DNA from 2 places in the Lysinibacillus sp. NPDC096418 genome. Region 1 is predicted to be linked to the other one. Evidence: riboswitches for the same ligand, from Rfam matches in the RefSeq annotation. Region 1 holds a riboswitch; the other holds the start of a gene.
What was found. A riboswitch is a leader RNA that binds a small molecule or an ion and turns the genes downstream of it on or off. The one in region 1 is predicted to bind preQ1.

Region 1 (4,434 bases):
GTCATTCCAGAACTAGGGGGCTTTGGTGAAATGGTCAGTTCATCAATCTCATACAGCCACTCTTGCCACCTGCTTCCTTGTGTCTCCACCCCGACCTTTATGTCGTTTTCTTTTAAAATCGCAATGAGCTCTTCCAAATTTCGAAGGAGTGCAGGATTGCCGCCCGAAATCGTGACAAATGAAAAACCACTGCCTCCAAGACGTTTCAGTTCAGACCAAATCTCTTCCGCCGTCATTTGGACAATAAGATGCTTCCCACTACCATCCCACGTAAACGATGAATCACACCACGAACAGGAATAATCACAGCCAGCAGTTCTCACAAACATCGTCTTCTGGCCCACTACCATTCCCTCGCCTTGAATCGTCGGTCCAAAAATCTCCATAATTGGTACTTTACTCAACGTCCATCCACTCCCGCCTCGCTTCAGCATAGCTTGTTGGCGTTTCATACAGCCTGATAAATTCTACACGCGCCCCGTTAAATCGCTGTTCTTCAAGCAAAGCTTCCACCAACTTCTCGTAAATCCAGACTACAATATTCTCTGCCGTCGTATTCATTGGCGGTAGTGTTTCATTTAAATAACGATGATCCAAATATATCTCTATTTTTTGTTTCCATATTTCTTTTATATCGCCAAAATCAATCATTAAACCGCGTTCATCCGTGTATCCGCTTAGTCCTAATACAACGCGATACGTATGGCCGTGGAGATTTTTACATTTCCCCTCATAGTCATGCAAATGATGAGCAGCATCGAATGTAAATTCCTTGCTCACGAGAACACGCTTTGAATGATAATTCAATTGACTCCTATGAATATCTTCATCTATTTTTTGGAGCTTATCGACAATTCTAAAATCATACATGCTTTAAGACTCCTTCCTACAGCTCAAGTACTCATCAAGTCCTTTTTTTCGCAGTTCACATGCTGGGCATTCACCACAGCCATCTGCTATTACACCGTTATAGCAAGTCAACGTTCTTTCCCGAACATATTCAAGTGCCCCGAACTGATCAGCAAGCTCCCAAGTCTGTGCCTTGTTCAGCCACATTAGCGGTGTATCTACCACGAAAGAATCGTCCATCGATAAATTTAACGTTACATTCATGGATTTAATAAAAACATCTCGACAATCCGGATATCCACTAAAATCCGTTTCACAAACGCCCGTCACGATATGTTTGGCACCTACTTGGCTCGCAATAACTCCAGCAAATGAAAGAAAGAGCAGATTCCGACCAGGTACAAAAGTCGATGGAAGCTCACCATTTTCTCCGTTTTCAACCTTTATGTCTTGTCGTGTCAATGCACTTGGAGCAAGCTGATTCAGGAGTGACATATCAAGAATGTGATGCTTAACACCGAGCTCCTTTGCTATCCCCTTCGCACACTCAATTTCAAGGCGATGCCTTTGACCATAATCAAACGTCACTGCCTCAACCTCTTCAAAACGTTCTTTTGCCCAGAACAGACAAGTGGTACTATCCTGACCTCCACTAAACACAACGATTGCTTTTTCCTGCTTCATCTATAAAAACTCCCTTATATCAAAAAAACAGCACTCTAAGAAAAAGTGCTGCTTTCTTCTTAGTTTTTTTAAGAGGGTAGCTAAAAACCTCTTTCTAAATTGAACGATTCAATTCATCTTTTATCGATTATCTATTTTTTCTGGGTTAAGATCGTGGTTCATTAAACGATAATTTGCTATTTCTTCGTATTTAGTCCCCGCTTTCCCATAGTTACACCACGGATCAATCGAAATGCCTCCGCGTGGCGTAAATTTACCCCAAACCTCGATATATCTTGGATCAAGTAATTTTATTAAATCGTTCATAATGATATTGACGCAATCTTCATGGAAATCACCATGGTTTCTAAAACTGAATAAATACAATTTCAGTGATTTACTTTCTACAATTTTTTTATCCGGGATATACGAGATGTACATCGTTGCAAAATCAGGTTGATTCGTAAGTGGGCATAAACTCGTGAATTCTGGACAATTAAACTTTACAAAATAATCTCGATCGGAATGTAGATTATCTACTGCCTCCAGTACCTCTGGTGCATAATCATATGAATATTTAGTACCCTGATTTCCTAATAGTGTTAAATCTTTCAAACCTTCTTCATGGCTTCGGCCAGACATAAAAAAACCTCCTTGTAAAATGTTTCCCAACACTTTTCAAGAGAGGTATCACCAATCGTTCTATTAAAACATATGTAAAAAACATAAAAAGCCACGTCCGTTATGGACATGGCATAAAGTCATGTTTCCATAGTTTTTTATAGAGGGTATCAGCTATGAACCTCTCCCGTTCTAGTCCGGGCACTCTTTCTTCAACATAATACAAAAAATGGTCGGAAACGTCAAATGTATTTTTTAAATTTATCCGCTGCTTATACTGTAATTGACATTATTACTTCTCTCGCTATCGGATTCTTTTTTACCTTTTCGTCTTATCCAATCATCTTCTTTAGGTTCGCCATTTCAATTGCAGACATCGCTGCATCGTAGCCTTTGTTGCCTGATTTTGTACCGGCACGTTCAATAGCTTGCTCGATGTTTTCAGTTGTTACGATGCCAAATGTCACAGGAACATTTGTAGTAAGTGAAACGCTGGCGATGCCCTTTGCTGTTTCATTGCACACGTAATCATAGTGTGTTGTAGAGCCGCGAATGACTGTACCAAGTCCAATAATTGCGTCATATTTCTTTGTTTCAGCAAGTTGTTTGGCTATGAACGGTACTTCAAAAGCACCTGGCACCCATGCAACATCAATATTATCTTCATCCACGTCGTGACGTTTTAGCCCATCTAGTGCTCCATTTAATAGCTTACTTGTTATAAATTCATTAAAACGCCCTACTACCACCGCAATTTTCAAGTCTGTTCCGATTAATTGTGCTTCAAATGTTTTTCCCATAATGAATTCTCCCCTTTTACACTGTTAATTTTTTTACTACTTCAATTTGTTTACGTCGATATGTGGCTAATGCCTCAATAGAGATCATTTTTAAGTTGTGCTTTGCAGCGTACGTTACTAGCTCATCAAATCGCAACATCTCACCATTGTCGCCCATAATCTCACAGATAATGCCTGCTGGATCGCTATCGCAAAGCTTAGCTAAATCGACCGTCGCCTCCGTGTGCCCTCTTCGTTCCAAGACACCATTATCTTTTGCAATGAGTGGAAACACATGCCCTGGTCTACGGAAATTAGCCGCTTCCACTTGTGGATCTAGCATTTTACGAATCGTTAATGCCCTCTCGTAGGCACTAATTCCTGTAGTTGTATCCTCATGATCTATACTAACGGTGAATGCCGTTTGGTGATTGTCAGTATTATTTTCGACCATAGGATGAAGTGCTAATTTTTGTGCCAGCTGTTGCGAAATGGGTGTACAAATTAGACCCTTACCATATGTAGCCATAAAGTTAATCGTTTCAGGTGTCACATACTTGGCTAACGCGAGTAGGTCGCCTTCATTTTCACGGTCCTCATCATCTACCACGACAATTATTTTCCCTTGTTTCAAATCCTCTAATGCTTCTTCAACTGTATTTAGCAAAATTAAAGCCCCCTTAAAATCCGTGTTGTGTTAAATAATCCTTCGTAATAGTCGAAGTTGCTTGCCCACGTTGTAATTGATTAACAATGTATTTGCCGACCAAATCCGTTTCAATATTAACAAGGGCACCCTCATTTTTCATACCTAATATCGTTTCCTTGTACGTGTGCGGAATGAGCGATACCGTTACACTGCTTTTTTCAACGGTGAATAGCGTCAGACTAGTACCATCAATGGTAATCGAGCCTTTTGGAATACAGTAGCTCGTCAATTCTTCTCCTACCTCAATATCAATGTACACCGCATTGGCCATAGGTCGTTTACGCAAAATTTTGCCTACTCCATCTACATGCCCAGATACAAAATGTCCACCAAACCGTCCATTCGCAGACATTGCACGCTCTAAATTCACAGCATCTCCCACTGCAAGCTGCTGTAAGTTTGTTGCCTTTACCGTTTCAGGCATCACATCCATCGTCAGCTCTCGCTCATTAAAATGCGTCACCGTCAAACAAACTCCATTGACCGCAATACTATCACCTAGCTTGACATCTGCAGTTATCATAGGTGATGCAACCGTGATTTTCATGCTTTGCCTATTTTTTTGTAACGCTTTTACTGCACCAACATCTTCTACAATCCCCGTAAACATTCTGTCACCTGCTTTCTATTTGACTTTTATCCACTACTTCAGCTGCCCTATCCGTCAGTTCAATGATGCTATCCGTCTCACCTCATTTCTAATTCAAAACACATAAAAAGCCCCTTACATGTAAGGGGCTTGGGAGGTTATGTAAAAGAGACGTAAACAAATAAACCTTATGGATACAAAAAATTTCCACAGGCTACCATCTC
Region 2 (4,434 bases), on a different contig from region 1:
AGAGCGTCCACTTGCTTGTGTCGTGTTGAAAGAGGGAGGCTCTGTAACAGCTGAGGAGCTTCTTGGCTTTTTAGAAAGCCAATTTGCGAAGTGGTGGGTTCCAGACGATATCGTATTCTTAGATGAGATTCCAAAAACATCAGTGGGTAAGTTTTTGAAGGCCAAGCTACGTGATAATGTTGCAGAAATTTATCCGAAATTAAATTCATTAGTATAAAAGAAAGAGCGATTTCCGATGACGGAATCGCTCTTTTACAGTTTATTTATTTAGCATTTGGAAAACTTGCTCAACGTCCTTATCACCACGACCGGAGATGTTGATGATGATGCTTTCTTCGCTTGGAAGTGTTGGCGCAAGCTTTAATGCATGTGCGACAGCATGTGAGCTTTCAAGTGCTGGAATTATTCCTTCAATTTTTGAAAGTACTTGGAATGCTTCTAATACTTCTTCATTCGAAACTGTTACATATTCTGCACGACCGATTGTTTTTAAATGGCTGTGCTCTGGACCAGCACCAGGGTAATCAAGGCCTGCTGCGATTGAATAGGTTGGCAATGGATTGCCTGCTTCATCTTGAAGCAATAAACATTTGAAACCATGTAAATTACCTGGCGTTCCTTCATTTAATGTAGCGGCTTTATCTGGTTCAATACCGATTAGTCGAACATCTTCATCTGTAATGTATTCAGCGAAAGCACCAATTGCATTACTGCCACCTCCAACACACGCAAGTACAGCTGTAGGTAGCTTGCCTTCTTTTTCAAGAATTTGCTCACGGCTTTCTTTGCTAATAACTGATTGGAAATGCTTCACCATTGATGGGAATGGGTGAGGTCCAACTGCTGAACCTAGTAAATAGAATGTAGTTTTATAGTTTTCCACTAAATCAGCGAAGGCTTCGTCTACAGCATCTTTAAGACGACCTTGACCTTTATCGACGGCCACGACTTTGGCACCTAGTAACTCCATGCGGAAAACGTTTAATGCTTGGCGTTTAGTATCCTCAAGGCCCATGTAAATCGTACAGTCCATACCAAACATAGCACAAGCAGTCGCTGTTGCAACGCCATGTTGACCAGCGCCTGTTTCAGCGATCACACGATTTGCACCCATACGTTTTGCAAGTAAAATTTGTCCTAATACGTTATTAATTTTATGTGAACCTGTATGATTTAAATCTTCTCGTTTTAAGTAAATCTTCGCGCCACCTAATTGTTTTGTTAAGTTTTTAGCGAAATATAGCGGTGATTTCCGGCCGACATATTCACGAAGATAGTATTCTAATTCATTTTTGAAATCTTCGTCTTCTTTATATTTTTGGAAATTTTCATCAAGTATATTTAATACGTTTTGAAGTTCTTCAGGAACGAAGCTACCTCCGAATTCACCAAAATACCCTTTTTTCTCTGCTACTGTATTCATCTAATCTCGACTCCTCTATTCTAATTTTGTCCATAAAAAAAGCCACTTCAATCCCTTAGTTAAAAAGGACGAGTAACCGTGGTGCCACCTTTGTTCGCAATAATTGCGCACTCAAATCTCCTGTAACGGGGAGTAAGGCCGTCCTCACATTTTGATGAGGAAGCTCCGAAGTCCATTCGCAAGTATGTACTGCTGATTTACACCAACCATCAGCTCTCTACAAATACAAAAACTTGTTACTACTCTTCATCTACGCATGTTATTGAAATGAATTTTAAGTTATTTTCAGAATATTGTCAATGTTTGTGAGGATTTGTTCAAGGGACCTGTTGATTTTCGTTTCAGGAGGACGCGTTCAATAGGGCGAGCCTTGAGCCGCTTTGTCGTGTTATTCCTACACACTGGAGCGAGCGTAGCGAGTGAAGCAGCTTATCGGCCCCCGGAAAGCGCACAGCCGGAACGGAAATCACCCTATGTGACTGAAGTTAAAATAGCTTTCAAGTACCAATTTTGGTAAAGACTAATTTTAAGAACGATTTATTCACGCAATTTTTATGGATAAGATACTTTATCAACAGAATATATGTGGGGAGAGGAAAGCAATAAAAAAAGACGAATCTCCATAGAGACTCGTCTGAAAACGTTAGATTAATTTTTTGAAATTCAAACGTTTGTTTAGTGCATACATGATAGGTGCACCGACAGCTAATACAACGAATTCACCAACTGCGACTGTTAGCCATGTCCATAAGAATGGCAACTCAAGTGCCAAATTTAACTCGAAGGCAATGATGAACATTGTGCATGTAAATAACAAGGTGTTAATGATTAAACGAGCCCATATGTTTTTCACAAATTTACATATGAAGATAAATAGGCTAATTGTAATCACAGAGTGCCCTACACCAAAAGCCAGATCGTATACGCCAAGTGGTGAAAATATATTGGAGATGAAGACACCAATAATAATACCAACAGCAAAGCGTGGATTAAATGCGACTAAATGGTTGAACATTTCCGATACACGGAATTGCACCTCGGTAAAACCAAATGGTGTAACAAGCAAAGTCACAGCAATATACAACGCTGCAATAATTCCACTTGTTGCTAAAAATTTTACTTTCATATTCATTTCTCCTTAGTTTTTTTTCGTGGGATGGTTACGAACCACGGTGTTTTGCACAAGTAGGTATTTTAGTATAACAATATATAGATGTCAAATGTCTGAAAACAGGTGCTTAGCGGAAAAATAAAAATCGTTGGAATATTGTGGTTGACAAATTAATTGATCGATAATAACATTCAGTTAATTGATTAATCAATTAATAAGTGAAATAATTAGGAGGACTATCATGTTAAAGGTGAAAAATCTGATCAAAAGATATCAAAATGGTAATGAAATTCTTTACGCACTGAATTCAGTTTCTCTGATGATTGAGGATGGGGACTTTGTAGTAATTTTAGGTCCATCAGGTTCAGGGAAATCGACTCTTTTAAATGCCATTTCAGGTTTAGAGCAACCTGATTCGGGGAGTATTACATATGATGATTATGAGATTTGTGGATTAAATCAGCGAGAATTGACAAAATTCAGGCGAGATAAAACGGCTTATATTTTTCAAGCCTATTACTTACTTCCATTTCTAAACGTTGAATCTAACATAAGAATGGGTGCTGACTTAAATGGAAACAAGAATATTACAGAAATTATTGAAAATATAGGACTTCATGGACTGGAAAAACGTCTTCCACATGAACTTTCAGGAGGGCAACAGCAACGTGTTTCTATTGCACGTGCTTTAGCAAAAAAACCAGATATATTGTTTTGTGATGAACCAACGGGTGCTTTGGATGAAGAAACGAGCAAGCAAATTTTGACCTATTTGAAGCATCTTCAAAAACAGCTGCAGTTCACAATTGTAATGGTAACTCACAATACCAGTATTGCTCAGATAGCAACGAAGGTTATTAAAATGACTAGTGGAAAAATTGCAGAAGAAATTATCAATGATAATCCAAGGAATATCAAAGAGATTACTTGGTAAGGAGGGGCTGAGGGCATTGATGAAAATAAAAAAGCAATACCAAAATCTTTCGCTTGTAATAGTTGTAGCCTGTGCTGTTTTTATTTGTACGTTATTAGTTATGTATCTCAGTACTACTTACTCCATTAAAGAGACGTTGGATCGACAAAATCAACAAGACTTTTCTCTCACCCTAAAGGAAGAGGCAACAAACTATCAAAGTAAATTAGAAACAGCTAAAGCAGATATTTCTGAAAGAATTGTTGACTTTTCAAATAAATATTCTTTTAAATATAATTCCGTTAATTATAAAGTTATTTATGATGGGAATTATATATATCGAGTGATGAATACTAAGCGAAGCATAGATGTACCGATATATTCGGAAGGTGTTGCACCAATAAAAAAGAGTGAAATTGCGATTGATAGTAATTTTTCACGAAAAAATAATTTTTCTGTAGGAGACACTATTACATTTAATAATAAAGTACACCACATTAGTGGGGTTTTTACATTACCGGATGCAGTCTCTCCAAATGTTACGGATAACAGTATTAACTATACGCCCGAGACGCAGGCAATAGTATTATGCAGTGAAGAAGGTTATGCCACTTGGAATGAGACAGAAAAAACAAGTTATTCAGGGCGATTTTTAGACAGTCTGTCAGAAGAACAGAAAAAAATTATTCTTAATAAAATGCTTGCGAATCCGGACATCCAGTTCTTAGTGCATAAAGAAGATAATCCTCAAGTACTTTCTACGTTAATTGCAAAGGAAAAAATGTTTAAAATCTGCCTTATAAGCGCAATAAACATTCTAGGCTTAACTTCTATGGTGTTGCTTATAATAATTATTATTCAAAGTGTTGCAGAAACAAAATCAGATATGGGTGTATTAAAAGCATTAGGTTACTCCACTGTACATATAGCTAAACCATATTTCCGCTATGGATTTATAGTTTTTGCGGGTGCTGTGTTTGGATATGT

Region 2: another riboswitch for preQ1. It lies ahead of ACIQZG_RS21465 (QueT transporter family protein); the one in region 1 lies ahead of queF (preQ(1) synthase).

The regions. Positions count from the first base shown of each region.
Region 1 is NZ_JBIWEY010000016.1:62,597-67,030, reverse strand. Features, by position in the region: gene queE (7-carboxy-7-deazaguanine synthase QueE) at 1-404, opposite strand, end outside; gene queD (6-carboxytetrahydropterin synthase QueD) at 397-870, opposite strand; gene queC (7-cyano-7-deazaguanine synthase QueC) at 874-1,533, opposite strand; gene queF (preQ(1) synthase) at 1,654-2,154, opposite strand; PreQ1 riboswitch class I at 2,278-2,324, opposite strand; gene ribH (6,7-dimethyl-8-ribityllumazine synthase) at 2,466-2,933, opposite strand; gene ribB (3,4-dihydroxy-2-butanone-4-phosphate synthase) at 2,950-3,579, opposite strand; gene ribE (riboflavin synthase) at 3,593-4,231, opposite strand.
Region 2 is NZ_JBIWEY010000042.1:15,516-19,949, forward strand. Features, by position in the region: gene ACIQZG_RS21455 (long-chain fatty acid--CoA ligase) at 1-217, shown strand, start outside; gene trpB (tryptophan synthase subunit beta) at 260-1,423, opposite strand; T-box leader at 1,485-1,685, opposite strand; gene ACIQZG_RS21465 (QueT transporter family protein) at 2,067-2,549, opposite strand; PreQ1 riboswitch class I at 2,556-2,600, opposite strand; gene ACIQZG_RS21470 (ABC transporter ATP-binding protein) at 2,776-3,468, shown strand; gene ACIQZG_RS21475 (FtsX-like permease family protein) at 3,488-4,434, shown strand, end outside.